DNA from 4 places in the Cupriavidus basilensis genome. Region 4 is predicted to be linked to each of the others. Evidence: predicted binding sites of a transcription regulator. Region 4 holds the regulator's gene; each other region holds the start of a gene.
The links. The regulator FNR, encoded in region 4, switches genes on or off when oxygen is low (the NO sensors DNR and NnrR bind a similar motif). The targets are predictions, from matches to a motif close to TTGATNNNNATCAA.

Region 1: F7R26_RS01450 (Kdo hydroxylase family protein) is a predicted target of FNR. The motif match lies at 2,811-2,824, and genes of this name have one in related genera.
Region 2: F7R26_RS05585 (fatty acid desaturase) is a predicted target of FNR. The motif match lies at 3,647-3,660, and genes of this name have one in related genera.
Region 3: F7R26_RS08385 (universal stress protein) is a predicted target of FNR. The motif match lies at 1,697-1,710, and genes of this name have one in related genera.

What each region holds. Positions count from the first base shown of each region.
Region 1 covers NZ_CP062803.1:324,886-332,157, reverse strand. Annotated here, with positions in the region: gene F7R26_RS01460 (GMC family oxidoreductase) at 1-446, opposite strand, end outside; partial or broken gene F7R26_RS01455 (aldehyde dehydrogenase family protein) at 739-1,522, shown strand; gene F7R26_RS01450 (Kdo hydroxylase family protein) at 1,710-2,663, opposite strand; gene metK (methionine adenosyltransferase) at 2,909-4,072, opposite strand; gene F7R26_RS01440 (lysophospholipid acyltransferase family protein) at 4,458-5,396, shown strand; gene F7R26_RS01435 (lipid A biosynthesis lauroyl acyltransferase) at 5,393-6,286, shown strand; gene dapF (diaminopimelate epimerase) at 6,387-7,253, shown strand.
Region 2 covers NZ_CP062803.1:1,238,666-1,245,937, reverse strand. Annotated here, with positions in the region: gene xdhB (xanthine dehydrogenase molybdopterin binding subunit) at 1-33, shown strand, start outside; gene xdhC (xanthine dehydrogenase accessory protein XdhC) at 131-1,165, shown strand; gene F7R26_RS05595 (adenosine deaminase) at 1,162-2,208, shown strand; gene guaD (guanine deaminase) at 2,272-3,603, shown strand; gene F7R26_RS05585 (fatty acid desaturase) at 3,774-4,874, shown strand; gene F7R26_RS05580 (YXWGXW repeat-containing protein) at 5,107-5,535, shown strand; gene F7R26_RS05575 (NADPH-dependent F420 reductase) at 5,629-6,420, opposite strand; gene F7R26_RS05570 (TonB-dependent receptor) at 6,676-7,272, shown strand, end outside.
Region 3 covers NZ_CP062803.1:1,837,286-1,844,557, reverse strand. Annotated here, with positions in the region: gene F7R26_RS08400 (flavodoxin family protein) at 1-425, opposite strand, end outside; gene F7R26_RS08395 (lipid-binding SYLF domain-containing protein) at 436-1,044, opposite strand; gene F7R26_RS08390 (universal stress protein) at 1,041-1,541, opposite strand; gene F7R26_RS08385 (universal stress protein) at 1,822-2,277, shown strand; gene F7R26_RS08380 (L,D-transpeptidase family protein) at 2,274-3,857, shown strand; gene F7R26_RS08375 (YcbK family protein) at 3,887-4,447, shown strand; gene F7R26_RS08370 (AraC family transcriptional regulator) at 4,757-5,752, shown strand; gene F7R26_RS08365 (DUF4410 domain-containing protein) at 5,807-6,574, opposite strand; gene F7R26_RS08360 (ATP-binding protein) at 6,818-7,272, opposite strand, start outside.
Region 4 covers NZ_CP062803.1:2,569,619-2,576,890, reverse strand. Annotated here, with positions in the region: gene ccoN (cytochrome-c oxidase, cbb3-type subunit I) at 1-69, shown strand, start outside; gene ccoO (cytochrome-c oxidase, cbb3-type subunit II) at 89-766, shown strand; partial or broken gene F7R26_RS41725 (cbb3-type cytochrome oxidase subunit 3) at 770-904, shown strand; gene ccoP (cytochrome-c oxidase, cbb3-type subunit III) at 1,001-1,927, shown strand; gene ccoG (cytochrome c oxidase accessory protein CcoG) at 1,983-3,482, shown strand; gene F7R26_RS11660 (membrane protein) at 3,551-3,769, shown strand; gene F7R26_RS11655 (hypothetical protein) at 3,772-4,017, shown strand; gene fnr (fumarate/nitrate reduction transcriptional regulator Fnr) at 4,104-4,829, opposite strand; gene F7R26_RS11645 (sulfite exporter TauE/SafE family protein) at 5,128-5,892, shown strand; gene F7R26_RS11640 (hypothetical protein) at 5,848-6,357, opposite strand; gene scpB (SMC-Scp complex subunit ScpB) at 6,484-7,272, shown strand, end outside.

The sequences.
Region 1 (7,272 bases), 2.2 Mb from region 4:
AGCGGGCCGCTGCCGCCGTGCCAGGGATCGTCATCGCGCCCGGCCACGCGCTCATTGCATTCGGCCCGGCGGAAATAGGGCAGCACATCGTCCCAGGCCCAGCCGTCGCAGCCGGCCGAGGCCCAGCGATCGTAGTCAGCCGGCGTGCCCCGCGTGTAGATCATGGCATTGAGCGAGGAACTGCCTCCCAGGCCGCGCCCGCGCGGCTGGTAGCCACGACGCCCGTTCAGCCCGGGCTGCGCAACGGTACGGTAGCCGTAATTATGGCTACCGGCACGCGGCAGCATAGCCGCGCAGCCCGCCGGCGTCGACACCAGCACATGGTGATCGTGGCCGCCGGTCTCGAGCACCGCCACGCTGTCGCTGCCGCTGTCGGCCAGCCGCCCGGCCAGGGCACACCCCGCCGAACCGCCGCCAACGACGAGATAGTCAAAGGTGGTTTCCATCCGTCTCCCCGCCTGGTCCGAGGTCAGTGTGCCGGGGTTGCGCCGAACGCTCCGGCAAGCCGCGCATGCCGGTCAACCCGGTCTGGCTGGCACGCCGAAAGCATGCCGCGAAATCAGTGTAGGGCTTTGCCAGGGCACTGGAAAGGGCGAAGGAGGATCGATGAATACGGTTGTTTGAAGCACGCGGCTAGTGGCCGGCCTCCATTGTCAGGGGGCACCGCCTGGCATATGGTGCGGGGATCTAAACGCCGCGCGCGCCAAGGGCGGCGCACGACCCCAAGGAGAGCGCGACATGAGAGAAGTGCCCGAGATGTCATCCGTATTCGACGCCATGCGCGCCGCCTCGCGCCGCGACCAGGCCCCGGCCTGGGCCGTGCGCGCCGACCGGCTGCGGCGCCTGCGCAAGCTGGTAACGGGGCACATGGACGAGATCTCGCAAGCCATCAGCGCCGATTTCGGCAACCGCCCCCGCCAGGAAACCGCGCTGCTCGAGGCCTTTCCCAGCGTGGCCGGGATCGACGGTGCACTGCGTCATGGCAAGCGCTGGATGCGGGTGCGCCGGGTGCGCACCGGGCTGTGGTTCAAGCCCGCCACGTCGCGGCTGATGCCGCAGCCGCTGGGCGTGATCGGCATCGTGGTGCCGTGGAATTACCCGCTCTACCTGACCGTGGGCCCGCTGGTGGGCGCGCTGGTCGCGGGCAACCGCGCCATGGTCAAGCTCTCCGAGTACACGCCGCGCTGTTCGCGCGGCTGGACGGCCTGGTGAGCGATGCCGCCCACGTCCGCTGGCGCTCTACCTGTTCGAGAAAGACGGCCGCACGATCGACCACGTCATGGCGCAAACCGTGGCGGGCGGCGTCAGCATCAACGAAACGCTGCTGCATATCGCCCAGGAAGACCTCCCCTTCGGCGGCGTGGGCCCCAGCGGCATGGGCGCCTATCAGGGCCAGGCGGGCTTTGAAACCTTCTCCAAGCTCAAGCCGATCTTCCGCCAATCCGGCATCAACGGCGCCGGGCTGCTGAAGCCACCCTATGGCAAGCGCTTTGAAACGATGATCAAGCTGTTGATGCGCTGAATGACGAGGAAAACCTGCGGCGTTGATCGAAGCCGCCGAACGGGCCAACGCGGCGCGCCCTGACGACGGCTGTCTCTCCCTCTCCCCTCAGGGGGAGAGGGCCGGGGAGAGGGGTGGCTTAGCTAGGAGCCACGCGAAGCGAAGCCCGTGGTGTTTTCCAGCCCGCTGGCGTAACGACCACCCAGCCTCAACCCACCACCATCGGCCGCCCCAGCATCCGCGCCAACACCGCTTCCGGCGAATGCGTATGGTCTGAAATCGCCTTCGGCGACAGGTAGTAAGTCTGCTCCATCATGGCCCGGCCCTTCATAGCCGCATGCAGCACCTGGTCGCTGAATACAATCCAGGTCGACCCGGGCGGGAACTGAAATTCCTGCTGCGGCACATTGGCCTGGTACTCCAGGTCGGCCTTTGCAAGATCGTGCAGCTGCAACATCCGATGGTCATACTCCGAGCGCCGGCGCTTGGTGATATGCAGCATCTCCATCACCCGCGCCTGCCCCGGCCACATGCCCTTGGTCTTCGGCACGAAACGCTTGGCGAAATCGCCAAACGGCTCGCCCACACGCCACACGCGCGGCGCCTGTGGGTCAATGTTGTGGAACACGCGCAGCAGCCGCTGGCCCAGCATCGGGTTGGACGGGAAGGAGTCCACATGCAGCCGCGTGTCGTCCTTGCGCCAGCTCACCGGCCGCCCGGCGATCTCGCTCGGGCGCAGCGAGGTGCCGGCGCGCACCATATGCGGGCCATATTCAGGGAACAGGCTGAGCACCAGCTTCTCGCTGTACTCGGCATAGCGGCGAATCAGCACGTACAGGTCTTTCAGGTCCTGCTCGCCACCCGTCGCACCGCGCACGGCCTGGTCGTTGGCGCGCAGGTTGATGTTCTTTGACTTGCCGTCCGACCAGCGGCTGTCCAGGAAACGCTCTTCGCCGGGCTCGAACTGGAAGCGCAGTTGGGGGAAGAACAGCACGGCGCCCTGCTCCAACTCGCGGCGCAACGCCGCCTTGGTGCCGGCATCGAGTTGCGGAGCCCACTCGGTATAGGGCTGGGGGCGGATCAGGTTGAACGCGGGCGCGGCCGCCCCGGGCGCAGTGGCGGGGGTGGGCGTGGAAGGGGTAAGGGTCGAATCAAGTGACATGGGCATCCTCGGTATGCGGGCTCCGGCGGTCTTGAGCGCGCATGCGCGCGCCGCGGCAGGCGAACAAAGCGCCACTCGCCGGGCCACCTTGCCATCCCGCGATTCTACCCTCGCGGCCATGGCGCGCCACGCCCAGCCATGCCGCGCTTGATCCAGGACAAGGCGGTGGCAAGCCAGGAACGCCACCGCAGGCGCGAAAAAAAACCGCCCGAAGGCGGTCTTTCCGATACAAGGTTCGAGCAGCCTTACAGGCCGGCCGCAGCGCGCAGCAGCGCGACCTTGTCGGTGGCTTCCCACGAGAATTCCGGCTCTTCGCGGCCAAAGTGGCCGTAGGCAGCGGTCTTCTCGTAGATCGGGCGCAGCAGGTCAAGCATCTGCACGATGCCCTTCGGGCGCAGGTCGAAATGCTCTTGCACCAGCGCGGCAATCGCCTCGTCGGAGATCTTGCCCGTGCCTTCGGTGTACACCGTCACATTGATCGGGCGGGCCACGCCGATGGCGTAGCTGACCTGCACCTGGCACTGGCGCGCCAGGCCGGCGGCGACCACGTTCTTGGCGACATAGCGGGCAGCGTAGGCTGCCGAGCGGTCGACCTTGGACGGATCCTTGCCCGAGAAAGCACCGCCACCGTGGGGCGAAGCGCCGCCGTAGGTGTCGACGATGATCTTGCGGCCGGTCAGGCCGCAATCGCCCTGCGGGCCGCCGATGACGAAGCGGCCGGTCGGGTTCACCAGGTACTTGGTGTCCTTGAGCATCTCGGCCGGCAGCACCGGCTTGATGATTTCCTCGATGACGGCTTCACGGATCTGCGCCTGGGTGATATCCGGCGAGTGCTGGGTCGACAGCACCACGGTATCCACGCTGTGCGGGCGGCCGTCGACGTAACGCACGGTCACCTGCGACTTGGCGTCGGGACGCAGCCAGGGCAGGCGGCCATCGCGGCGCAGTTGCGACTGGCGCTCGACCAGGCGGTGCGAATAATAGATCGGGAAAGGCATCAGCTCCGGCGTTTCATCGCAGGCGTAGCCAAACATCAGGCCCTGGTCGCCGGCGCCCTGGTTCAGGTAGTCGTCGGAGGCGCGGTCCACGCCCTGAGCGATGTCAGGCGATTGCTTGTCGTAAGCGACCAGCACTGCACAGCCCTTGTAGTCGATGCCGTATTCGGTATTGTCGTAGCCGATGCGCTTGATGGTGTCGCGCGCAACTTGGATGTAATCGACGTTGGCAGTCGTGGTGATTTCCCCGGCCAGGACAACCAGGCCGGTGTTGCACAGCGTTTCAGCGGCCACGCGCGCGTACTTGTCCTGGGCCAGGATGGCATCGAGGACAGCATCGGAAATTTGGTCGGCGACCTTATCGGGATGGCCTTCGGAGACGGATTCCGAAGTGAACAAGAAGTCGTTTGCCACGAACTTTTCTCCAGGTTTGGCTATTGCGCGCCAACCTCTAAGCCCGGGCGGCGACGCTTTAGCGGAATTTTCATGCCGTTCCGGTAGAACGGTATCGCCCCGCAAGTTGTCAGTTAACTCGGCGATACGCGCTATTATACGCGCCTGCAAGCTGCGCTGCAGCACCCCGGTTATCAGGCACACCTGCCAATACCGGACGCTGTCGCGGCCAGGCCGCGCCACCCGACAGGCGGCGCGTTTCCGGCCTGGCGCGAGCCTGCAGGCAGTGCAAGCCGTACGGTGGGCCCCGTAACAACACCAGATTCATTTTGATTGCCCCACTAACGGCAGCGCCCGGCAAAACATTAATGACCCACCCGGCCCGCCGGGCCGCTATCGCAATCCGATGACCTTTCTGTTCTGGCTGATCTCCCGCTTGCCGCTCTCCTGGCTGCACGCCATCGGCGGTGCGCTCGGGTTGCTGGCGGCACGCCTGCCGGGACGTTATGGCACGCGGCTCAGGGAAAACCTTCGCCATGCCTACCCCGACGCCAGCGACGCGATGGTGGCGCAGGCGGCCCGCTCGACCGGCCGCATGATCCTGGAAATGCCCTATTTCTGGAGCCGGCGCCATCCCGAGGCGCGCATGTACGGCTTTGCCGACCGGCTCTGGCCGGAACTCGACAAGCTGATGGCGCAGGGCCGCGGGCTGATCATCCTGGTGCCGCATCTTGGCTGCTTCGAAGTGCTCCCACAGGCATTTGCCCTGCGGCATCCGGTCACGGCCTTGTACAAGCCGCCGCACCAGGCCTGGCTACGCGACTGGATCGTCAAGATGCGCACGCGCCCTAACCTGGCCATGGCGCCGGCGCAGCCGCGCGGCGTGCGCATGCTGGTCAAGGCACTCAAGCGAGGCGAGGCCATCGGCATCCTGCCCGACCAGGTCCCGACCGGCGGCGAAGGCGCCTGGGCGCCGTTTTTTGGCAAGCCGGCTTACACCATGACGCTGGTGCAGCGCCTGCAGCAGCTCACGGGCGCGCCCATCGCGGTGATCTTCGCCGAGCGCCTGCCGCGTGGCGCGGGCTACATGGGCCATATGCAGGTCATCAAAGACCCGCTGCCCGACGACCAGGCAGAAGCCGTCGCGGTGATCAACGCGGCCGTCGAGAAGCTGGTGAAGGCATGCCCGACGCAGTACCTGTGGGGCTACAACCGCTACAAGCAGCCGGGCGGCGCCGAACCGCCACCCGCCCAGCCACCTCGCGCGCCCGCAGCCGACGCTTCGCGCAGCCCCCTGGAGGTGCCGGCACCGGCGCCTGTCCCCCACTCCAACGACCAACAATGAGCCGTATTTTTACCTGGCTCGGCATCGGCCTGCTGACCGTGCTGGGCAAGCTCCCCTATCCGCTCGTGGCACGCTTCGGCGAAGGCCTGGGCAGCTTGCTCTACCTCATTCCCAGCAGCCGGCGCCGCGTGGTGCAGACCAACCTGCGCCTGTGCTTCCCCGAGCGGACCGACGCCGAGATTGAAACGCTCTCGCGGCAGACCTTTCGCACCGTCTTTCGCAGCTTTGCCGAGCGCGGCATCTTCTGGACCGGCAGCGAGGCGCAGATGCGCCGCTGGGTCCAGATCGACGATCAGGCCGACCTGGTGGCGCTGGACGGCACGCCCCACATCCTCGTCACGCTGCATCTCTCGGGCGTCGAAGCTGGCGCGATCCGCCTCACCATCCACCTGCGCGAGCACGTCAAACGCTCCGGCGCGTCGCTCTACACCAAGCAGAAGAACGACCTGTTCGACGGGTTCCTCAAGCACGCGCGCGGCCGCTTCGGCGCCAAGATGATTGCCCGCAACGACAGCGCGCGCGACATCATCCGCTGCCTGCGCAAGGGCGAAGCGCTGCAGCTGATCGCCGACATGGACTTTGGCGAGCGCGACTCGGAGTACATCCCGTTCTTTGGCGTGGAGGCCCTGACCCTGACCTCGGTATCACGCCTGGCGCGGCTGACCGGGGCCAAGGTGGTGCCGATCTATACCGAGATGCTGCCCGACTACCAGGGCTATGTGCTACGCATCCTGCCGGCTTGGGAAAACTACCCTGGCGACAGCGTGACCGAGGACACCCGGCGCATGAATGCCTTCTTCGAAGACTGCATCCGCCCCCGCGTGACTGAGTATTACTGGGTGCACAAACGCTTCAAGCACCGCCCCGACGGCGAGCGCGAAAACTACTGACCACGTGGGCGCGGCGGCGGCATCGCCAGCCAGACATGCAGCCCGCGCCACCCTCGACACGCCGCCAGCAAGCGCCGGACGGCCCGACTACAATCGCACTATGAAACTCCAGTTCACCAAGATGCACGGCGCCGGCAACGACTTCGTCGTGCTTGACGGCATCCACCAGACCCTGAACCTGACCCCGGCGCAGTGGCGCGCGCTCGCCAGCCGGCATTTCGGCGTGGGCGCCGACCAGATCCTGGTGGTCGAGAAACCCACCCGGGACGACGTCGACTTCCGCTACCGCATCTTCAACGCCGACGGCGGCGAAGTGGAGCACTGCGGCAATGGCGCGCGCTGCTTTGTACGCTTCGTCACCGACCACGGCCTGACCGACAAGCGCTCGGTGCGCGTGCAAGTGATGAACGGCGTGATCACCTTGACGCTGCAGGACGACGGCCAGGTCACGGTCGACATGGGCGCGCCGGAACTCGAACCTGCCCGCGTACCGTTCCGCCCCGAAGGCCTGCCGACCAAGGCCGAAGGCCGCGACACGTTGTACGGACTGGAAGTCAACGGCCGCACCGGGTGGATTTCGGCAGTCTCGATGGGCAACCCCCACGCGGTGCAGGTGGTGGACAACACCGAGGCGTTCCCGGTGCTGCAGGACGGCCCCATCATCGAGCACCACGCGAGCTTCCCCAACCGCGTCAACGCCGGCTTCATGCAGGTGGTGGAGCGCCACACGATCCGCCTGCGCGTGTTCGAGCGCGGGGCCGGCGAGACCCTGGCCTGCGGCACGGGCGCATGCGCGGCGGTCGTCGCCGGCATTCGCCGCGGCCTGCTGGACTCGCCGGTGCTGGTGCACACCCATGGCGGCGACCTGACGATTGCCTGGGACGGCGAAGGCGAGTCGGTACGCATGACCGGCCCCGCCACCACGGTCTTCGAAGGCAGCATTGACCTGGACCGGCTGCCTGCCTGACCATAGGGGATTGCGGCCA
Region 2 (7,272 bases), 1.3 Mb from region 4:
GATGCGGTGGACGCCGTGCGGGTGGCGCAGTAGGAGACAGCGGCTTGCAGATGCGCCCGCCCTCTCCCACAGGCCATCTTCGCTGAAGACCGCAACGAAGTAACGAGCATCAACTAAAAAAGGCATCACCATGCAGGACGCGCCCCTCAAACCCTTCCGCTTCGCCGACGCCACCCGCTGGGTGCGCGCCGGCGTGCCGGTGGTGATGGTCACCATCGCCGAGGTCAAAGGCTCCGCCCCGCGCGAGGCGGGCGTGCGCATGCTGGTGACCGCCAACGAGCTGGTCGGCACCATCGGCGGCGGCCATCTCGAGTGGCGCGGCATGGAGATCGCCCGCACCATGCTGGCCGAGCGCGACGCGATGCGGCAGATCGTGCGCATCCCGCTGGGCCCGGCGCTGGGCCAATGCTGCGGCGGCGTGGTGCTGCTCGCCTTCGAGGTGTTGGGCGAGGCCGACCTGCCGTGGCTGGACGCGGTGCAGGCCGCGTTCGGCACCGGACGCGCACTGACGCGCACGGTGCCGCGCACCGGCGCGGTGCAACACGCCGCGGCACCGGCGCTGCTGCCCTCGGTGGCCTTGCAGGCGGACGGCGGCTGGACCGACACCCTGGTGCCGGACGAGTTGCACGTGGTGCTGTTCGGCGCCGGCCACGTGGGCCATGCGCTGGTCAAGGTGCTGGCCAACCTGCCGTGCCAGGTGCACTGGGTGGATGAGCGCGATACCTTGTTTCCCGCCGACCTGCCCGACAACGTCACCCCGGAAGCCAGCGACATCCCCGAGGCGGTGGTCGACCACGCGCCCGCCGGCAGCTACTTCCTGGTGATGACGCACAGCCACGCGCTGGACCAGACGCTGTGCGAGCGCATCCTGCGGCGCGACGACTTCGCCTACTTCGGCCTGATCGGTTCCAAGACCAAGCGCGCGCGCTTCGAGCACCGCATGGCGGAGCACGGAATTGACCCTTCCCGCTTCGCGGAAATGACGTGCCCGATGGGCGTCTGCGGCATCACGGACAAGGCTCCGGCTATGATTGCGGTTGCCATCGTCGCCCAGTTGCTGCAGGTTCGCGACCAGCGCCTCGCCCATCTGGGTGCGCTCGTCGCCAGCCGCAGCGGCAAAGCGACGAGCACGACGCAAACCAAGACCGCAAAAGGAACCCCATGACGCTCGATGCCGCGCTCGCAGACCGTATCCGCCAGACGCCCAAGGCGGAACTGCACGTCCACATTGAAGGCACGCTCGAGCCTGAGCTGATCTTCCGGCTGGCCCAGCACAACAAGGTCAAGTTGCCATACGCCAGCGTGGAAGCCCTGCGCAAGGCCTACGCCTTCACCGACCTGCAATCCTTCCTCGATATCTATTACGCCGGCGCCAGCGTGCTGCTGACCGAGGACGATTTCTTCGACATGACGATGGCCTACGTGCAGCGTGCCGTCGCCGACAACGTGCGCCACGCCGAGATCTTCTTCGACCCGCAGACCCATACCGCGCGCGGCGTGCCGATCCATGTGGTGATCGACGGCATTTCCGACGCGCTCGCCCAGGCCCGCACGCAGTACGACTTCTCCAGCAGCCTGATCCTCTGCTTCCTGCGCCACCTCTCCGAGGAAGACGCTTTCGCCACGCTGGAAGCCGCGCTGCCCTACCGCGACCGCTTTGTCGGCATCGGGCTGGATTCCTCCGAGCAGGGCAACCCGCCGGAGAAGTTCGCCCGCGTGTTTGCCCGCGCCCGCGAGCTCGGCCTGCACCTGGTGGCGCATGCCGGCGAGGAAGGCCCGGCGCAATACGTGACCGACGCGCTCGACATCCTCAAGGTGGAGCGCATCGACCACGGCGTGCGCGCCATCGACGACCCGGCACTGGTCGAGCGGCTGGCCCGCGAGCGCGTGGCGCTCACGGTATGCCCGCTGTCCAACCAGAAGCTCAAGGTCTACCCGGACCTGCGCGACCACTCCCTGCACCGCCTGCTCGAAGCCGGCGTGCTGGTCACGCTGCACTCGGACGACCCCGCCTATTTCGGCGGCTATATGAACGCGAACTGGGAAGCCACTTTCGAAGCCTTGCCGCTGACCGCGGCCGATGGCCACAAGCTGGCGCGCAACAGTTTCGAGGCGTCGTTCCTGCCCGCCTCGCAAAAGACTGCCTTCCTCGCCGAAGTCGACCACTTCTGGCAATCCCCCCTGCCCGCCGCGGCCTCCACGGCCTGAAGCGCGGCTCACCCCAAGATGCCGGCGCGCCATGCGCGCGCCGGCGCATGACGAGACATCGATATGACGACCACGCCCCCCACCCAGTCCATCACCCGCGCCATCCGTGGCCGCGTGCTGCACTTCCTGCGCGACCCCCAGTTTCATGACGACGCGTATCAGTATTGGGAAGACGGGGTGCTGATCGTTACCGCCGGGCATGTCGCCGCGGTGGGCAGCCATGCCGACCTGGCCGACCAGATCCCGGCCGGCGCCGAAGTGATCGACCGCCGCGGCAAGCTGATCGTGCCGGGCTTTATCGACACGCACGTGCACTACCCGCAGACCGACATCATCGCCTCGCCCTCGCCCGGCCTGCTGCACTGGCTGGAGACCTATACCTTCCCCGAGGAGCGCCGCTTTGCCGAGCCGGAATACGCGGCGGCCGTGGCTGGCTTTTTCGCCGACGAGCTGTTGCGCAACGGCACCACCAGCGCCGTGGCCTGGAGCACCGTGCATACGGCGTCGGCCGATGCGCTGTTTGCCGAAGCCGACCGCCGCAACCTGCGCCTGGTCACCGGCAAGGTGATGATGGACCGCAACTGCCCCGAATTCCTGCGCGACACCGCCGAGTCCGGCGCGCGCGATTCGGCCGACCTGATCTCGCGCTGGCACGGCAAGAACCGCCTGTCGTACGCCATTACGCCGCGCTTCGCGCCCACCTCCAGCGAAGCGCAGTTGCAAGCCTGCGGCGAGTTGGCCAAGGCCTACCCGGACGCCTTCATCCAGACCCACGTGGCGGAGAACCGCGACGAAGTGAAATGGGTGGCCGAGCTGTTCCCGCAAGCCCGCAGCTATCTGGACATCTACGATCACTACGGCCTGCTGCGCCCGGGCGCGCTGTACGGCCACGCCATCTACCTCGACCAGGACGACCGCAAGCGGCTGGCCGACAGCGGCGCGGCGGTGGCGCACTGCCCCACCTCCAACCTGTTCCTGGGCAGCGGCTTCTATGACTTCCACCAGTCGGATGCGCACCGCCTCAACGTGACGCTGGCCACCGACGTGGGCGGGGGCACTTCATTCTCGATGCTGCGCACCATGAACGCCGCCCACAAGGTGGCGCGCATGGGCGGCTACCACCTGACCGCGCTGCGCATGTTCTACCTGGCCACCCGTGCCGCCGCCGATGCACTGGGCTGGAGCGAGCGCGTGGGCAGCTTCACCCCCGGCTGCGAGGCCGACTTCATCGTGCTCGACCCGCAGGCCACGCCGCTGATCGCGCGCCGCAGCGAGCGCTCGGAAACGCTGGAAGAGCAGTTGTTCGCCTTCGCCATGCTGGGTGACGACCGCGTCATCGGCGAGGTGTATGTGATGGGCGAGCCGGCGAGCGCGCCGGCCTGCGCCGCGCACTAATCGTCACTTCCCGCTGTGTAACACCGGGTCCGGCCTTGCTGGCTTGACCCGGATCAACACCCCTGTCACGCAATCCTTCTAAGCTGTCACACCATCGGCCTGTCCCGTGGCCGCGCATCGCCAGTCTCGGGCCCAGCCCGACCCCGCGTTCGACAACTGAAGGTTTTTGCATGATTGCCACGCAGCAAGCTTCCTTTCCGGAGCCGATTTCCCCTGACGTCCCCCTGCCCTCGCGCAAGATCATCCGCGGCTGGCTGATCCCGCTTGCCGCGCGCAGCACGCCGCGCGCGCTGGCGCTGTTCGCGCTGGACACCGCGCTGTTCCTGGCCGCGCTGGCCGGGGTGGTGCTGTTCTCCCACTGGCTCGCCAAGCTGGCCGCCAGCGTGGCAACGGGGCTGATCATCGCCCGCCTGTTCATCATCGGCCACGATGCCTGCCACCAGAGCCTGACGCCCCGGCGCGGCCTGAACAAATGGCTGGGCCGGCTGACCTTCCTGCCGTCGCTCACGCCTTACAGCCTGTGGGAAGTGGGCCATAACGTGGTCCACCACGGTTACTCCAACCTCAAGGGCTTCGACTTCGTCTGGCAGCCTTACTCGCTCGAGGAATTCCAGGCCCTGCCGCGCTGGCGCCGCGCGCTGGAGCGGGTCTACCGCACCGGCTTTGGCGCGGGCCTGTACTACCTGGTCGAGATCTGGTGGTTCAAGATGTTCTTCCCCAGCCGCCGCCAGATGCCCACGCGCCGCGCCGTCTTCATGTGGGACTGCACGCTGGTGGCGCTCTTCGGCGTGGCCTGGATCGGTGCGCTGGCGTGGCTGGCCATCGCCACGGGGCAGTCGGTGGCGCTGCTGGTCGGGCTGGGCTTCGTGCTGCCGTTCCTGGTCTGGAATTTCACGGTGGGCTTCGTGCTCTACGTGCACCACACCCACACCAGCGTGGCCTGGTACGACACCAAGGCCATGTGGGCGCGCGCCCAGCCCTTCGTCTCCACCACCGTGCACCTGCGCTTTCGCTATGGCATCGGCGCGGCGCTGCACCACATCATGGAGCACACCGCGCACCACGTGGACATGAGCGTGCCGCTGTACCGCCTCAAGCGCGCCCAGGCGCTGCTGGAGCATGCGCTGCCGGGCCGCATCATCATCCAGAACTTCACCTGGCGCTGGTATTTCGATACCGCGCGCCGCTGCAAGCTGTACGACTTCAAGGCGCTCTGCTGGACGGACTTCCGCGGCCGCCAGACCAGCGCCAACGCGCCAGTGCCGGCATAACCCACCATCCTCCCCCCCACCCCCTGCCGCAGCCGCCCTGGCTGCGCTTTGTCTTTTGGGGCGCGTAATACTCAATTACAAAATCTTTCCGCGCGCTTGTCCCGCGCAGCGGCGCTTGCCTCGTTAAGCAAGGTATCGGTCCCAGGGTCATTGCACATCCCGACCCGGGGCCGCCCCTTGGACAACGCCCGAGCGCAAATCAGCGCCGACAGGACAAACAGGACAAAGACAAATGGCAATCAGCAAACCCCATGCGCCCGCACGCCGCCGCCTGCTCCGCGCCGCCCTGCCGGCGCTCGCCTCGCTGGCGGTGCTTGGCAGCCTGGCCGGTTGCGTGACCGAGCGCGTGGTAGTACGCCAGCCGGCGCCTGCGCCACCCCACCAGGTGGTCCGCAACATGCCACCGCCGGTGCACGAAGACCGCGGCCCCGCGCCTGCCTACGGCTGGAACTGGGTGCCGGGCCACTGGAAGTGGGAAGGCAACGACTGGTTCTGGGTGCACGGCCGCTGGGTCCAGCAGCCGGTGCCGGTGATGCCGCCCGTGATCGTGGAACAGATCACCGTCGCCCCCGCAGCACACGCCTACTGGGTGCCCGGACACTGGGTCTGGCGTTTCGAGGGCGGCGGCTGGGTCTGGATGAAGGGCGCCTGGCACGGCTAAGCGGCCACTCAGACAGATTCTGGCGTCGTTGCTCGGCCTTGGCCGTACCACGCGTACGGCCAAGGCCGCGCACCTGGCCAGAACCGCTTCCCTTCATTTAGGCGTCTCCACCATCTTGCCGCCCTGCTCCGCCATGCGCGCGCGCATGGCGTCGGCCGAGCCGATCTGATGGAACAGCGGCCCGCCCGGGGCGAAGCTATCGGCCGTGGCAAGCCGGCCGACCACCACCGGCTCGAAGCCGGCATCGCGCACCAGTTGCTCGCCGATGCGCAGGGCCTTGGGATCGTCGGCGGCGATCGGCACCGCGATCAGGCCCTCGGCCCGGTGGTTCTGACTGGCGAAGTTGGTGGCGCCCATGAAATTGAAGGCGCGCACGATACGCGCGCCGTGCAGGTACTTTGCCGTGGTGATGCCGATGCCCTTGCGCATCGCCTCTTCGGCGATGGCGCCATCGCGCGTAAGCACGGCGTTGGTCGCATCCACCACCACTTTGCCGGCAAAGGCCTTGCCATACTCCGCCGATATCTCAGGCAAGGCCTTGTAAGGAACGGCAAGAAAAATCACATTGGAAAACGCCAGCGCCTCGGCCACCGTGCCCGCGCGGGCAAGCGGGCCAAGTTTCTCGACCAGCGGCTTGAGTTCATCCGGGTGACGCGAGGAGAACAGGACGGGATGGCCTGCCTTCACCCACAGCCCGCCCAACGTGCCGCCGATGCGGCCCGACCCGATCACGCCGATGGGCATGGGAGTGCCTTCCCGGCTAGCCTGCGCGCGCAGGCGCGAGGGGGAGATCCCCAGCCACATCGCCAGCAAGGCCAGGCTCACGCTGCCGCTGAGCAGGCGGCGCTGCCGGTCGATGGTTTCGATGCGCTCTGGAAACGGCATGGCGGACTCCTCGATCCGATGAACATCAGACATCGTGATGCTGCAATACAGCAACACAGCAACACGGCAAGCGGGTGCGGTGCGCTTGGCACGCCTTCAAACTCTAGGCGAAAAATGCAGCGCGCGCCGCCACCCCGCTGCCCCGCTGCTGCCGCGTGATCGATTTGGCGCTTGCCACCCTGTGCACTACAGTAAGTAGCACTTGCATCACCCGCGATCCTCCGCCCTTGCGTCCTTGTCCCCACGGAATCGGTCATGGCCTCCGCCCTCCCCTGTCCGCGCCGCTCAAGGCTCGCGCCCGCCGCGCAACGTAGGGCAGCCGCATGGGCGCAGGTGGCGAGGGTGGCCCTGGCGGCGCTGGCTGCGGGCGCAGCGGCAGGCGTGGCCGCCCAGGCGCCGCCCGCCGCGCCTGGCGACGAGGTCCACAACCTGCGCGAGGTCACCGTGGTCGCGCCCGCGCCGCTGCCGTCGTTCTCCATCCCGCGCGAGGCGTTTGCCGGCAATGTGCAAACCGCGACGGACGCCGACATGGAGCGCGCCAAGTCCGGCAACCTGTCCTCGTTCCTGGGCGAGACCATGGACAGCGTGGTGATCAACGACGTACAGGGCAACCCGTTCCAGAAGGACATTCTCTATCGCGGCTACCGCCTGTCCTCCACCCTGGGCGCGGCGCAGGGCATCGCGCTCTACCTGGACGGGGTGCGCCAGAATGGCGCGCTGGGCGATGTGGTCGACTGGACGGCGATCCCCGAGGCTGCCATCAGCACCATCACGCTGGTGCCCGGCAGCAACCCGCTCTACGGCCTCAACGCGCTCGGCGGCGCGCTGGCGCTGACCACCAAGTCCGGCGAG
Region 3 (7,272 bases), 730 kb from region 4:
CCGCTGGCCACATCGGCCTGGCGCAGCGCCAGTACCGGCGACGGCGGCTCCGTGGCCAGCCGGGCGACCTCCTCTGCCGCCCGGAAAGCGCCTTGCCGGGCCATCACGCAGATCACCGACGTCTTGCAGGTCAGTGGCATGTGGTCACGCAGGAAGCTGCGCATGGGTGCGGCCAAGTGGCCGATCCAGATGGGTGCGACGATGACAAGCCGCTGGCAATCGTCCAGCGCCGGGCCGGCGTAGCGGTAGCCTACATGGCGCTGCAACAAGATATCGAGCACGCAGCGCACATCGCCCAGCAAGCCGGCGCGGCTGGCCTGGTCGCCGACCTCCGCCAGCGGCCAGCCGGATTGCGCCGCCAGTTCTTCCGCGGCCTGGCGCGCCGTGCCGGTGCGCGAGTAATAAACGATCAGGATCTTTTCCATCGATGGCTCCTCAGCTCTCGATCCGGGTTATCCGCGTGCCGACCAGCGACAGGCTGATCATGACGCCGCCGTTGGCCAGCACGAAGCCCGCAATATCGCCCCGCACGGTGTTGCTATCCAGGCTGGCACCGATGCCCAGGCTCAGGACGGACACCGACCCGTCCACGCCCACGGTCCAGCCCTGGCTGGCACGGAAGCGTTCCAGCGCCTGCCCGGTCAGGAACACCAGCACCACGGCCCTGGATGCCATGCCCGCCTGCGCCCCGAGCGAGGCGCCAATCAGCCGGTAATAGGCCTTGTCCCCGCCTGCGCCACGCATCATGCCGTCGCCCTGCTCCACGCCCGCCACCGCGCCGCCGGCAAGCACATCGGGAAACACCAGCACGCCGCTGGCCTTGTCCAGCAGGGCCCGCACGCCGGGGTTGCGCGCCATCAGGCGCACCAGCACGGCTTCGCAGCGCGCATCGAGCTCGTCGGCATCCAGCACGCGCTTGTCGGCGGCTGGACCTGCCCACGCGGGCGCCGGCAGGCCTGCTGCGCAGCACAGCACGGCAGCTCCGGCGAGCGCCCGGCATGCCAGGCGCCGCCGCCTGGCGGCAGCCGGCAACGTTGGGGTCATGGCTTCGCCGTCGCGCCGGATGCCAGCTTTGTGGCCGCGTTCGCCTCAGCCTGGGGCGCGTGCACCAGCAGAACCGGCTGGCGGCATTGCCGCACCAGCGCTTCGGCAACGCTGCCCATCAGCAAGCGCCGCACGCCGCGGCGTCCGTGCGTGCCCAGCACCAGCAACTCCGCCCCGGTCTGCTGCGCCACCTGCTCGATCGCGTTGGCCACGTCGCCCAGCGCCAGGGCTTCATCCACCATCAGCGTCTTGCATGTCACCTGCGCAGCCGCCGCCTTGGCCTTGGCTTCGTCCAGCAGGATCTGCCCGCCTTCGAGCAGGCCGGCACGCAGGTCTGTCAGGTCGATGTAGCCGACCTCGTACCTGAGGTAGCTGTTATCGATCACATGCACCACGGTGAGTTCCGAGCGCAGCGCGGCGGCCAGGCGCAGCGCCTCCCCCAGCGCCCGATCGGCGGACTCGCTGCCATCCACGGCAACCAGGATCTTGCTGTACATCTTGTACCTCCCGCTGGAAAGACAGGCGCCGCAGCTTGCGGCAGACGCTTCCAGTGTGTACGCCCGGGCAAGCATGGTGTTGATGTAGATCATGGCATTTGCTGCTTTCCCGGGCACGCGCCGCTTGCGCGCTTTGTGCGCAGCGCCCGGGTGGCTTGACGTGCATCAATACGTCCCGTGCCCAGCCCTCTAAGCTGCAGATGGAAGCCGCTCCCATGCGCGCTTTCCTATCGACTATCGACATTGCAACATGGCGACATCCAGCCAGGAGGCACGGACCATGTACCAGAGAATATTGCTCGCGGTGGACGGCAGCCGCTCTTCGGAACTAGCGCTGACCCAGGCCATCACGGTGGCCAAGGCGACCGGCAGCGAGGTAAAGGTGCTCTTCGTGGCGGACGACAACGATATCTTCTTCACGGCGGGCAGCTACGACCCCCGCAAACTGATGGAAGGCATCCTGGCCGCGGGACGCGATGCGCTGGCAGCGGCCGCCGCGCGCCTGGCGGATGCCGGCGTCCCGCATTCGACGCTGATCCTCGAGAAGCCCGTTTCCCCCGGGCAGATCTCCACCACGATCGTGGAGCAAGCCGACCGCTGGAATGCGGACCTGATCGTGATCGGCACGCACGGCCGCCGCGGCTTCCGGCGCCTGGTCATGGGCAGTGTGTCCGAAGGCGTGGTGCACAAGAGCAACAAGCCGGTGCTGATGGTGCGCAGCGAGATCGAGGAATGAGGGCGCCCCGGGTCCTTGCCGGCCTGCTGGCCGCATGGGCCTTGAGTTGCCATGGCATCGCGCTGGCCGTGCAGGCCGCGCCGGCAGCGCTCTGGTTTTCGCAGGGCCATCCCAATGCCCAGGCCTGGCAGGCCGCCGGCATCCTCGACGGCGCCACGGCCGACGGGCTGGACCCCCGCGATTATGATGCCGAGGGCCTGCACCGCGCGCTGGGCCAGGCCGCGCACGGGCCGCCACTGACGCCCGAAGCCGCCGCCTCGCTGGACGAGAGGCTGACGGCGGCAATGCAGCGCTATCTCGCCGACCTGCACGGCGGCCGGGTCGATCCCGGCACGATCCACGAGAAATTTGCCCCGGCGCCGGACCGGCAGTTCGATCCGTCGCGCCTCCTGCGCGCAGCCGTCGCCGGGCAGGACCTGCCCGAGGCAGTCCGGCAGGCGGCGCCGTCGTTCCCGCTCTACGCCAGCCTGCGCGCGGCGCTTTCACGCTACCGCGCGCTGGCAGGCCACCCGGCCTGGCAGGCACCGCTGCCGCCGCTGCCCGGCAGGAAGCTGGTGCCCGGGCAGGCCTACGCCGGGCTGCCGGTGCTGGCGCAGCGCCTGATCGCACTAGGCGACCTGCCCGCCGCCACGCCGGTCCCGGAACGCTACCAAGGCGAACTGGTGGAGGGCGTCAAGGCGTTCCAGGTTCGCCACGGGCTGGAGGCGGATGGCGCCATCGGCGCGGGCACGTTCGCGCAACTGAACGCGCCGCTCGCCGGCCGCGTGCGGCAGATCGAACTGACGCTGGAGCGCCTGCGCTGGACGCCCCTGCTGGAGGGCCCGCGCATGATCGTGGTCAACGTGCCGGAGTTCGTATTGCGCGCCTACGAAATCCACGACGGCGCCATCCAGGTCAAGGCGGAAATGAAGGTGATCGTGGGCAAGGCGCTCGATACGCGCACGCCGCTGTTCAAGGAGGACATGCGCTTCATCGAGTTCAGTCCTTACTGGAACGTGCCGCCGTCCATCGCGCGCGCGGAAACCGTGCCCCGGCTGCGCCGCGATCCCGGCTATTTCGAGCGGCAAGGCTTCGAGTTCGTCACTGGCGACGGCAAGGTGATCACCACCCTGTCGGCTGCCAGCCTGGATGCGGTCCAGCGCGGCCAACTGCGCATACGGCAACGCCCGGGCCCGATGAATGCGCTTGGCGACATCAAGTTCGTCTTCCCCAACAACGAGAACATCTACCTGCATCACACGCCCACCCCGCAACTGTTCGCGCGGGACCGACGCGACCTGAGCCATGGCTGCATCCGTGTCGAGGCGCCGGAGGCGCTGGCTGGCTTCGTGCTGCAGGACACGCCCGGCTGGACCGAGGCGCGCATCCGCCAGGCCATGGAGAAGGGAGAATCCAGCACGCTGCGGCTGCGCCAGCCCTTGCCGGTTGTGCTTGCCTACGGCACGGCCATCGTCAAGGCCGATGCTCGCATCTACTTCTTCCCGGATATCTATGGGCTGGACAGCGTGCTTGACGAGGCGCTGCGGCAACGGTCGGCCCGCCTGCGGGCTTCCGCCTTGGCCAGCACGCAGGCAAGATAGGGCAATTGCACCAAAGGGGAGTGCTTTCGATGACCAGACCGCCCAGCGATCCTCGCCGCCGGTTCCTGCGGCACGCCGGCGGGCTTGTGCTGGCTGGCACGCTGCTGCCGTTGCCGGCCCGGGCCGCGCTGGCAAGCTTGCCCGATGCCCGCAGCTTGTCCTTCGAGCACACCCACACCGGCGAGCGCATCGCCTTGGTCTACGCCGTCGGCGATCAGTTCGTGCCCGGGTCGCTGGCCGCGCTCAATCACTTCCTGCGCGATCACTACTCGGGCGAGGTCGGCGTGATCGATCCGCAACTGTTCGCGCTGCTTTACCGCCTGAGGCAAACCCTGTGCTGCGAGACCCCCTTCCAGGTCATCTCCGGCTATCGCAGCCCCGCCACCAACGCGCGGCTGCGCAAGACGCGCGGTGGCGGCGTGGCCAGCCATAGCCTGCATATGGACGGCAAAGCCATCGATATCCGCCTGCCCGGCGTTGCGCTGTCCGACCTGCGTGACGCCGCGCTCTCGCTGCGCGCCGGCGGCGTGGGCTTCTATGCGCAGGAACAGTTCGTGCATACGGATACGGGCCGGGTGCGGGATTGGTAGGCAAGGCGCCGTTGAAGGCCATCGGCAGGTTCCGGCCAGGCTCACGCCTCCGGGTTTTCCCCATCGGCGGCCCCCCCTAGCCTGGGCGGCCCGGACAAGTTATGCTCTTGGCCGCATATTAGCCCGCACGGGGTAGACTAGCGCTCAATCGACAATCGCCCGGCAACGGGCGGGCATATCTGGACGGAAATCAGCCATGCGCACCCCTGCACAATCAATCTCTTGCCCGCGCGCATGCCACTAAGCCGGTTGTTGTTGCCCCCAGAGCCGCCCACGCTCGCGCCCGGCATCGCGCACAGCAGTTTCAGCGTGCAAGGCGACGCCCGCCAGAGCTTGCTGGCCTGGCAGGAGCGGATGAGTCCGGTCTATGATATCCGGCCTGCCACGGCGCAAGGCGAGCAGACGTTCGAAGCCTCGCTGTCTCGCTACTCCATCGACGATCTGAGCTTCTTCGACATCCGCACCGGTCCCAATCTGGCCGAGCGCTCGTTGGGGCGCGTGTCGACCGAGAACATTCGCGACATCACCTTCAGCGTGTTCCTGGAAGGCATGCCAGCCCAGTTCCTGGGCGGCAAGCCCGGGCCAGACGCGCCGCGGCGGCCCGGCGTGCCAAGCATCCTTGCGCTGGACATGGACCAGCCATGCACCATCCGGAGTTTTCATGGCCGCATGCTGCTGTTTTTCGTGCCACGCGCCTTGGTGGAAATGGCCTTCCCCGACGCCGCCTCGCTGCATGGCCGCCTGGTTGAGGCCACCACCCCGCTGATGCGGGTGCTGATCTCGCATCTGGTAGCACTGAATCGGCAAATCGTAGGCCTGTGCAAAGAGGAAGCCGAGCGGGCATTTCGCACCGCGGTCGAACTGCTGGCCGCTGCGTTCAGCCGGCACGCGGGGCTCTCCGGCAACGCCCGCGCTGCGGTGCGGGCGGCGGTGTACGGACAGGTGCGGCGCTATGTCGAGGCCAATCTGCATGACCCCGACCTGACCCCTGACAGCGTGCTGCAATCGCTGCATCTGTCACGCGCCAGCGTGTACCGCCTGTTCATGCATGAAGGTGGCCTGGCCGCCTATATCCGCAGCCGCAGGCTGCGGGCAGCGGCCGATGAACTGGTGCGGTTTCCCGACATGGCGGTGCAAGACATTGCCTCAGGGCTCGGCTTCAACAATGCATCGAGCTTTACGCGCGCCTTTCGCCGCGCCTACGACATCGCGCCGCAGGAATTGCACAGCTATGCCGCGCTGCTACAGCGCGAACAGGCAAGGCTGCAGCGCCATGCACCCTGGCGCGCGGCGGGATTCAGGTAGGAATCCGTTCGGGACACTGCCCCCCCCCCGCCCCTCTTGCCCCTTCTTGCCCCGTCACTCCACCGGCGCCGCCGACATCCACCCGTTTGCCGCATTCGCCGCCACGACCTGTTTCGCGATCGAATCGCCCAGGCGCCTGGCATCCGCGGAGATACTGTCGCGCTTGACTTCGGACACGCCATGCACGCCCGCGCCGGCCGCGGCGGACATCGCGAGATGGCCGGCGGCGGCACCGACGCCGGCGGTTTCCGCCACGCCCGGCATGTGGCCGCTGTTGGCCTCGGCCGCGAAGCTCTGCAGCGGCATGGGCGCACCGTCCGCCGGCTTGTACAGGATCTGGACCGACGCGCCGACCTCGCTCTTGCCTGCGCCAAGGCCGATCAGCAAGCGGCGCCGACGCTTGCCCTCGTCGATCTTCTGGATGCTTCCCGCGACGATCAGCGCATTGCTGTGCGCGGGCGCGGGGCCGTCCGCGCGTACCGCGTGCAGTCCCTGGGACTGCAGCTGGCGCACGATTTCATTGGACACCTGCTCGCTGGCTTCGCGCGCCGCCTGGCTCTGCTCGCTGGCGGCGGAACCGCCGGCGGCCATCGTCTTGAGTTTCTGAGCCATGCCGCTGTCGAGTTTCACCTGATCCGGGCTGGCATCGAAGGCTTGCACATAGATGATGTCCGCCTGCACCTGTGCCTGCGGCATGGCGCTGGCCTGGGTCACGCCGGTGACGCCCCAGGCGCAGCCCGCCATCAAGAGCGATCCTGCCGCCAATGCCGTCATCGCTAGACGCGTGGCGTTGTGCTTGATGAGTGAGTATGAATTCCGCATGTTGTTCCTGTCATCGGCTCCATCGAGCTGCCAATTGCTGCCAATTGCTGCCGATTGCCGAAATTGCCGAAAAATTGCCGAGAAGATGTCACCGACAATCATTCGATCCACAGGATCAGAAGCCATCGGAGATCACGCCTGCTTGCGTGCGGCTCATCTGCTATCGGTGTGAGCCGCAACCCGCAGACGCAAGTATGGGAGGAACCGGCTGCGCGCGCCATGCAGGAAATATGTCGCGCGATGTCATGCTTGCGCCGGGCCCGTGCGTACGGAATGCGCGGCTTCGCCTGAGGCCGGTGGCCGGTGCAGCGGCAACGCCACCACGGCTTCCAGCCCCCCGCCCTCGCGGGCGCGGAACTGCAAGGAGCCGCCGTGCAGGCGCGCAATGCGCTCCACGATCGCCAGGCCCAGGCCGGTGCCGCCCGAATGGCCGCGCGCGTTGCTGCCACGGCTAAAGGGCGCCTTGAGCTGCTCCAGCTCCTGCGCACTGATGCCGCTGCCCCGGTCGCACACGGCGGCATAGGCCATATCGCCCTCGGCCCAGGTGCGCACGAGCAAGCCGGTGCGTCCGTAGACGACCGCGTTGTGCATCAGGTTCATCAGCAGCCGCATCAGGCTCACCGGCCGGAACGAAAGCGCCGGCACGCTGCCGAGCGAAAGCGCGAACTCGTGCCCAAGCCCGGCATAATCCGCGGCGA
Region 4 (7,272 bases):
AGGACCATCATCGGCAAGCCTGCCGTGGATGCACTGATCCCGACCAGCGTTTCCGCCTCCGCCCATTGATCATTCCAGGATAGAAACGATGTCCGAAAAACGAAGCTTCTTTACGCACGAGACCCTGGAGAAGAATATCGGGTGGCTGATCATCTGCACCATCCTGGTGGTCAGCATCGCCGGGCTCGTCCAGATCGTGCCGCTGTTCTTCCAGCACTCCACCACCGAGCCCGACGCGGGTATCAAGCCGTACTCCGCGCTGCGCCTGATGGGCCGCGATATCTATATCCGCGAGGGCTGCGTGGGCTGCCATTCGCAGCAGGTGCGCACCTTGCAGGGCGATGTCGAGCGCTATGGTCATTACTCCACGGCGGGCGAGTCGGTCTACGACCATCCCTTCCTGTGGGGCTCCAAGCGTACCGGTCCCGACCTGGCGCGCGTGGGCGGACGCTACTCCGATGACTGGCAGCGCATCCACTTGCGCAATCCGCGCGACGTGGTGCCCGAATCGGTGATGCCGTCCTACCCGTGGCTGGAGAAAACGCCGCTGCAGACCAACGATGTCCGCGACCGCATGCGTGCGCTGCGCCGTCTCGGCGTGCCGTACACCGACGCCGAGATCGAGCAGGCGCCTGCCACGCTGGCCGGCAAGACCGAGGAAGACGCGATGGTCGCCTACCTGCAGGAGCTTGGCATCGCCAAGCGCAATGTGCGGGTCGATACCGCGGCCGCTGCGCAGCCCGCGGCCACGCCGGCCAAGGAGTAAGCCATGGCAATGATCACCGCGTTTTCCACCGTGATCTCGATGGCTGCCTTCATCGCCATCTGCTGGTGGGCCTGGTCGTCCGGGCGCAAGGCCGCCAACCAGGAGTCGGCCATGCTGCCGTTCGCCTTGCCCGACGAGCCGCTGGCCGCACGCCAGGAAGACAGGCCCGACGCCGGCCACCGCGTCGCGCGTCATGCCGGCGGCGCAAACAACACCACGCAGGAACACTGAGTCATGAGCGACTTCTTCACGGATTTCTGGAGCTACTACATTGCCGCCATCGCGCTGGTCGGCATCGTCTGGTGCGTGTGGCTGCTGTTCTCCCAGCGCAAGGTCACCAAGGTTGTGGGCGCGCCTGAGGACACCGGCCACGTGTGGGATGGCGACCTGCGCGAGCTGAACAACCCGCTGCCACGCTGGTGGATGTGGATGTTCCTGCTGGCATGCATCTTTGGCCTGGGTTACCTGGTGCTGTACCCCGGCCTGGGTTCGTACGCCGGCGTGCTCAAGACCTCCAGCCGGGTTGAGCTGGAGGCGCACCGCCAGGCAGCCGAACAACTGCAACGCGAGGTCTATGGCAAGTACATGCAGATGGACGTCAAGCAGGTGGCGGCCGACCCGGCGGCGCGCGAAATCGGGCAACGCCTGTTTCTCAACTACTGCGCGCAATGCCACGGCTCCGATGCGCGCGGCAGCCGCGGCTTTCCCAACCTGACCGATAACGACTGGCTGTACGGCGGAGATCCCGAGACCATCACGCAGACCATTACCAAGGGCCGCAACGGCGTGATGCCGTCGTTCGCCTCGACCATCGACGGCAAGCTCGCTGGCGACGTGGCGCAATACGTGCGCTCGCTGTCCGGCCTGTCTTCCGACCCGATTCGCGCCTCGCGCGGCGAGAGCACGTTCAAGTCCACCTGCGCGGCCTGCCATGGCTCCACCGGCAAGGGCAACCAGGCGCTTGGCGCGCCTAACCTGTCGGACCGCGTGTGGCTGTACGGCAGCTCGGAGGCGAACATCGTCGATGCCATCCTGAAGGGCCACAACAACCATATGCCGGCGCACGAGGAAATCCTCACGCCGGAGCGTATCCGCATGTTGACGGCCTATGTCTGGGGCCTGTCCAACACCGGCGGCGCAGGCGAGGGGGCAAAGCAATGAGCCACTGCGCTTATGCTTGTCAGGCGGACCCGCGCGGCGGCGGGGGCGTTCGCACATGAACGCCCCCGGACCGGAGCCGCTTGAAAGGAACGGGGCCGCGTGGGCGCCGCTGCGAGCGCCCACGCCTGATTCGGCTGACGCGGAAACGTCGGACGAGACCCTGTATGAAGTCCGCCGCAAGATCTATCCGCGCTCGGTGTCGGGTGCGTTCTCGAGCTGGCGGGTCTGGATGGTGGTCCTGACCCAGCTGTTCTTCTATGGCATGCCCTGGCTGCAGTGGAACGGCCGCCAGGCCATGTTGTTCGATCTCGGCGCGCGCAAGTTTTATATCTTCGGCCTGGTGCTGTGGCCGCAGGACGTGATCTACCTTGCCGTGCTGCTGGTGATCTCCGCGGTGTCGCTGTTTCTCTTCACGGCGATTGCGGGGCGGCTGTTCTGCGGCTACGCGTGTCCGCAAACGGTGTACACCGAGATCTTCATGTGGATCGAGCGGCATGTGGAAGGCGACCGCTTTGCCCGCATCCGCCTGGACGGCGACCCCTGGAGCGTGCGCAAGCTGCGCCTGAAGGCCACCAAGCACACGCTCTGGATCGTGATCGCGCTATGGACGGGCTTTACCTTCGTCGGCTACTTCTCGCCCATTCGCACGCTCGGCGCGCAGGTGCTGAGCCTCTCGCTGGGTCCGTGGCAGACGTTCTGGATGCTGTTTTACTCGTTTGCCACCTGGGGCAACGCCGGCTTCATGCGCGAGCAGGTCTGCAAGTACATGTGCCCGTATGCGCGTTTCCAGAGCGTGATGGTGGATCGCGACACCTATGTGGTCACCTATGACGTAGGCCGCGGCGAGCCGCGCGGCAGCCGCTCGCGCAAGGCGGACCACAAGGCTGCCGGGCTGGGCTCGTGCGTGAATTGCAGCATCTGCGTGCAGGTCTGTCCTACCGGCATCGATATCCGAGATGGCCTGCAGTACGACTGCATTGGCTGCGGCGCCTGTATCGACGCCTGCAACCAGGTCATGGACAAGATGGCTTACCCGCGCGGGCTGATCGGCTATACGTCTGAGAACGCCATGCGCAGCGCGCTCTCGGAGACCGTGGCACGCAAGCGCCTGGTGCGGCCGCGCACGGTGATCTACTCGGTGATCTGGCTGGCGCTGGTCGCCGGCTTCATGGCCTCGCTGGCCATGCGCACGCCGCTCAAGGTCGATATCATCCGCGACCGCGGCGCGCTGGGGCGGGAAGTGGAAGGGCGCTGGATCGAGAACGTGTACCGGCTGCAGCTGATCAACACGACCGAGGCGCCGACGCGCGTCGCCGTCAGCGCGGGCAGCGATGAGCTCAAGGGCTTGGCCGTGGAATATGATCACGCTGCCGGCAACCTGGAGCCCACGTCCAATCGCCTGATTCCCATCCGGGTGCGCGTGCCGATCGAGTCCGCGGCGCAGGGCACGCACAAGATCGAGGTCACGGTGACCGCGGTGCCCGACAAGGGCGCGGGGGGGCATGGCGCGGAGATTCGACAGAGCACCAGCTTTATCGTGCCGCGCAATCTATGAGGCGACGGGGGACGCTGGATGCACCAATCCGTACGCTACAGACGCGATCTAGAACTAGAGGAGGCCAGATGACGCAGCAAAGCAATCCCTGGTGGAAGGAGCCATGGCCGTGGCTGCTGATGAGTGGGCCGTTCGTGGCCATGGTGGCCTGCGGGGTCACGATCTGGCTGGCCATGACCCACCCGGATCCGCCCATTGAGGAAGGGGTCGCTCGCCACGGCCTGGTGGTCGAGAAGGCGGGCAGCGCGGCACGCCAGGCAGCGCCGGTCGCGGCGCAAGCGAGGTGATCATGAGGCTACGCTGGCTGATGTGGGTGTTGTGGCCCGCTTTCCTGGTCGCCGGGCTGACGACCGCGCTGGTATTCTCCATGGTCGATCCCGGTGACCTGCGCTTCTTCGGCCAGCCGGTCGAGGCATCGCGGGAGGCGGTCTACACCGTGGGCTTCCTGATCGCGTGGGTGCTGTGCTCGCTGTCGAGCGGCTTGACGTTGTACACCATGCCCACGCGGCTGGCGGACACGGACGAGCTGGAGTGACTGTGATGCGCGCCTTGCCGGTTCAGGCCAGCAGGCGCGGCATCGCGGCGAGCCGCCGCGGGCGAGGGCGGCCCGCGACGTGCACGTCAGCAGGACTTGTTGACGATCTGCTTGATCCCCACCATGTCGACCAGCTTGACGTGGCGCTGGCGAATCTGGATCAGGCCGGCTTCCGCAAAGCGCGAGAACAGGCGGCTGACGGTTTCGAGCTTGAGCCCCAGGTAGCTGCCGATTTCCTCGCGGCTCATGCGCAGCACAAATTCGGAGGCCGAATAGCCGCGCGCGGACAAGCGCTCGGACAGGTTGATCAGGAAAGCGGCAAGCCGCTCCTCGGCGCGCATCGATCCGAGCGTGATCAACATGACCTGGTCCTGCGAGATCTCCTTGCTCATCAGGCGCATGAACTGATGCTGCAGGGAAGGCAGGACGTTGGACAGCGTCTGGAGATCGCCAAAGCGCACCACGCAGACTTCGGTATCTTCCAGTGCGGTGGCGTCCGACGCGTGTTGCATCTCGCCAAGGCCGTCGAGGCCGACGACTTCGCCGGGAAGGTGGAAGCCCGTGATCTGCGAGCGGCCGTCTTCCATTGTCAGGTGGGTCTTGAGCGTGCCGAAGCGAATCGCGTAGACGGCGGTGAGAGGATCGCCGAGGCGGTACAGGGTTTCGCCCTTGCGTACGCGCACCCGGTCCTGGACCAGCGTATCCATCTTTTCGAGGTCCTGCTGCGACATGCCGACGGGCAGGCAGAGCTGGCCGAGCGAGCAAGTGGAGCAGCGGGGCGACATCTCGGTAATGGGAATGGTGGTGAGCAATTGGGGCCTGTCGGTTTAGCGCAGTCAATCAAGCGCGATGTGGCAGGCGCATTGAGTTGAGAGCTTGACGTTGAGAGTCGTCGGTTGGAAGCGCTATCCACATCGGCCTGGCGCGCGGGTCTTGCGGCAGTGCGCTATCTGTGCAGCGCGGCTTGCCGTGCCCGTCGTCATGTTGTGCGAGCGCGCTGATGTACGCGGGCGCCAAGCTTCATGTTGATAGCGCCTCTTGGAGCTGCGGGGGCGCGTTCGCCGCATTTTACCGCGCCGGACGTTGCGATTGTGTGATTGGGAGGAGAAGTTGACCATAGGCGTGCTTATCAGCGTATTTACCCTGGCTTTGCTGGGCGGCGTGCACTGCGCCGCCATGTGCGGCGGGATCGCGCTGGCGGCGGAGCAGGGCGGCGTTGCGCGCGTGCCTGCCACGGTGCTCCGGCGTCCCGGCCATTGGTTGCTGGAACTGCTTGTCATGCATGCCGGGCGGCTGAGCATGTATGCGGTGCTGGGAGGCTTGCTGGGTGCCCTTGGTGCCGGTGTCTGGAAGGCACAGTACCTGCCGCTGCAGCGTTGGCTGTTCGGGATCGGCAGCGTGATGCTGGTGCTGTCGGGCTTGTGGATGTTGTGCGGGCGCACCATGGGTACGGGTGGGCTTGAGCGGCTCGCCGCCCGGGGCGCGGGTGGCTTGCTGCGCGGCCTTGGCGCTGTCGGGGCGCGCTTGCCAGCTGTGGCCCGGGCGCATGGGCAGGGCCGCTTGCTGCGCCGCTACGGCATGGGGCTAGCCTGGGGGCTGGTCCCGTGCGGCATGGTGTACGGTGCTCTTGCCATGGCGTTGCTGGCCGGCAATGCTCTGTCGGGCGCGCTGGTGATGGCCGTGTTTGGCCTGGGCACCCTGCCGAACCTGCTGGTGATCTCGGGCCTGTCCGGCTATCTCAGGCAGCTTTCGCGGCGCCCGGCGTTGCGCGCTGGCGCTGGCCTTGCGGTGGTGGCTTTTGGCTTGGCCGGGGTGGCGCGCGCGCTGCTTTTACCTGAGACGCTTGCCGCGCATGGATTCTGCCTGGTCTTCTGAAGCGCCGTTTCGTGGTGTATCTGTCACTTCCTCGCTGAGGTAGCTGTGCGAATCGGTTGCAGGTTTGCCAGGGAATGCCATACAATCGCAAGAACAGCGATATCGCGCAGCGTATTTCATCGTGGCATCGTCAGGTAGCATCCGCTGCTCAGGGATGCATGCCAGGAACACCCAGGCAGGCATCAGCGCCAGGGACCGTTCCCCATCCGCCGTCCGGTTCAAAAGATTCGGTTCAAAAGACCAGCCACGGCAGGGCGGGGTGAAATAGGCCAGCAGGCCCGATATCCGTATTTTCTTGCACCCGGCGCGTTCGATGATAAACGCCGCGCCGGACAGGTCCGCCACATCAGGGGGAAGGCGCGACGCAAGGGCTCCGTCGACTGGCAGATAAAGCCGGTGGCCGGGCGATCTCCTGCCGGTCAGGTCCGGCACCCGATGCAATAAAAGAAGGCGCACGGCTGGCATGCATCAAGCATGCGGTTGGCTGCGCGGCCAGATGGCGGTGGCAATCCCTACCGCTGAACCCGCAATCTCCAGTGCGCCCGGGATCAACCGGGGCGCAGGTGCAAAGACAGGCTGCACGCAATCAACATGAATACCCAAGAGGCGAAGATCGTCCTCGAGACCGCGCTGATCTGCGCGCAGGAACCGTTGCGCGTCAATGACTTGCGCCGGCTGTTTGCCGACGAAGTCGGTGCCGACACCATTCGCGTGCTGCTGGAAGAGTTGCGCCGCGACTGGGAGCAACGCGGCGTGGAACTCGTGGCACTGGCCAGTGGCTGGCGTTTCCAGAGCCGCCCTGTCATGCGCGAGTACCTGGATCGGCTGAATCCGGAAAAGCCGCCCAAGTACTCCCGCGCCGTGATGGAGACGCTGGCGATCATCGCCTACCGGCAACCGGTCACGCGGGGCGATATCGAGGAAATCCGCGGTGTCGCGGTCAGCACCGAAGTCGTGAAGAAGCTCGAGGACCGCAGCTGGATCGAGGTGATCGGCCACCGTGACGTGCCCGGACGGCCTGCGCTTTATGCCACCACCAAGAACTTCCTTGATGACCTCGGCCTGCGCACGCTCGATGAATTGCCGCCGCTGGAAGACATCCAGGCCCAGGCGCAGGTCGCAATGCTGAATCAGGAGCCGATCGACTTCGAGGCGCTGGGCACGGTGCCGGCCGATAGCGACGAAGAGGCATTCGCGGAACCTGGCGATGATCAGGCCGGCGCTGCCGAGCTGGTTGTGGCGGATCCCGGAGAGGGTGAATCGACCCCTTCGGGCGTGGCTGCCCCCGACGGTCTAGCGGCCGGCGCCACGGACGGCATTGCCGGTTTGGTGGATGCGTTTGAAAGAAAGGAGGCCGTGGCGCAAGCGGAAGCTGGGTTC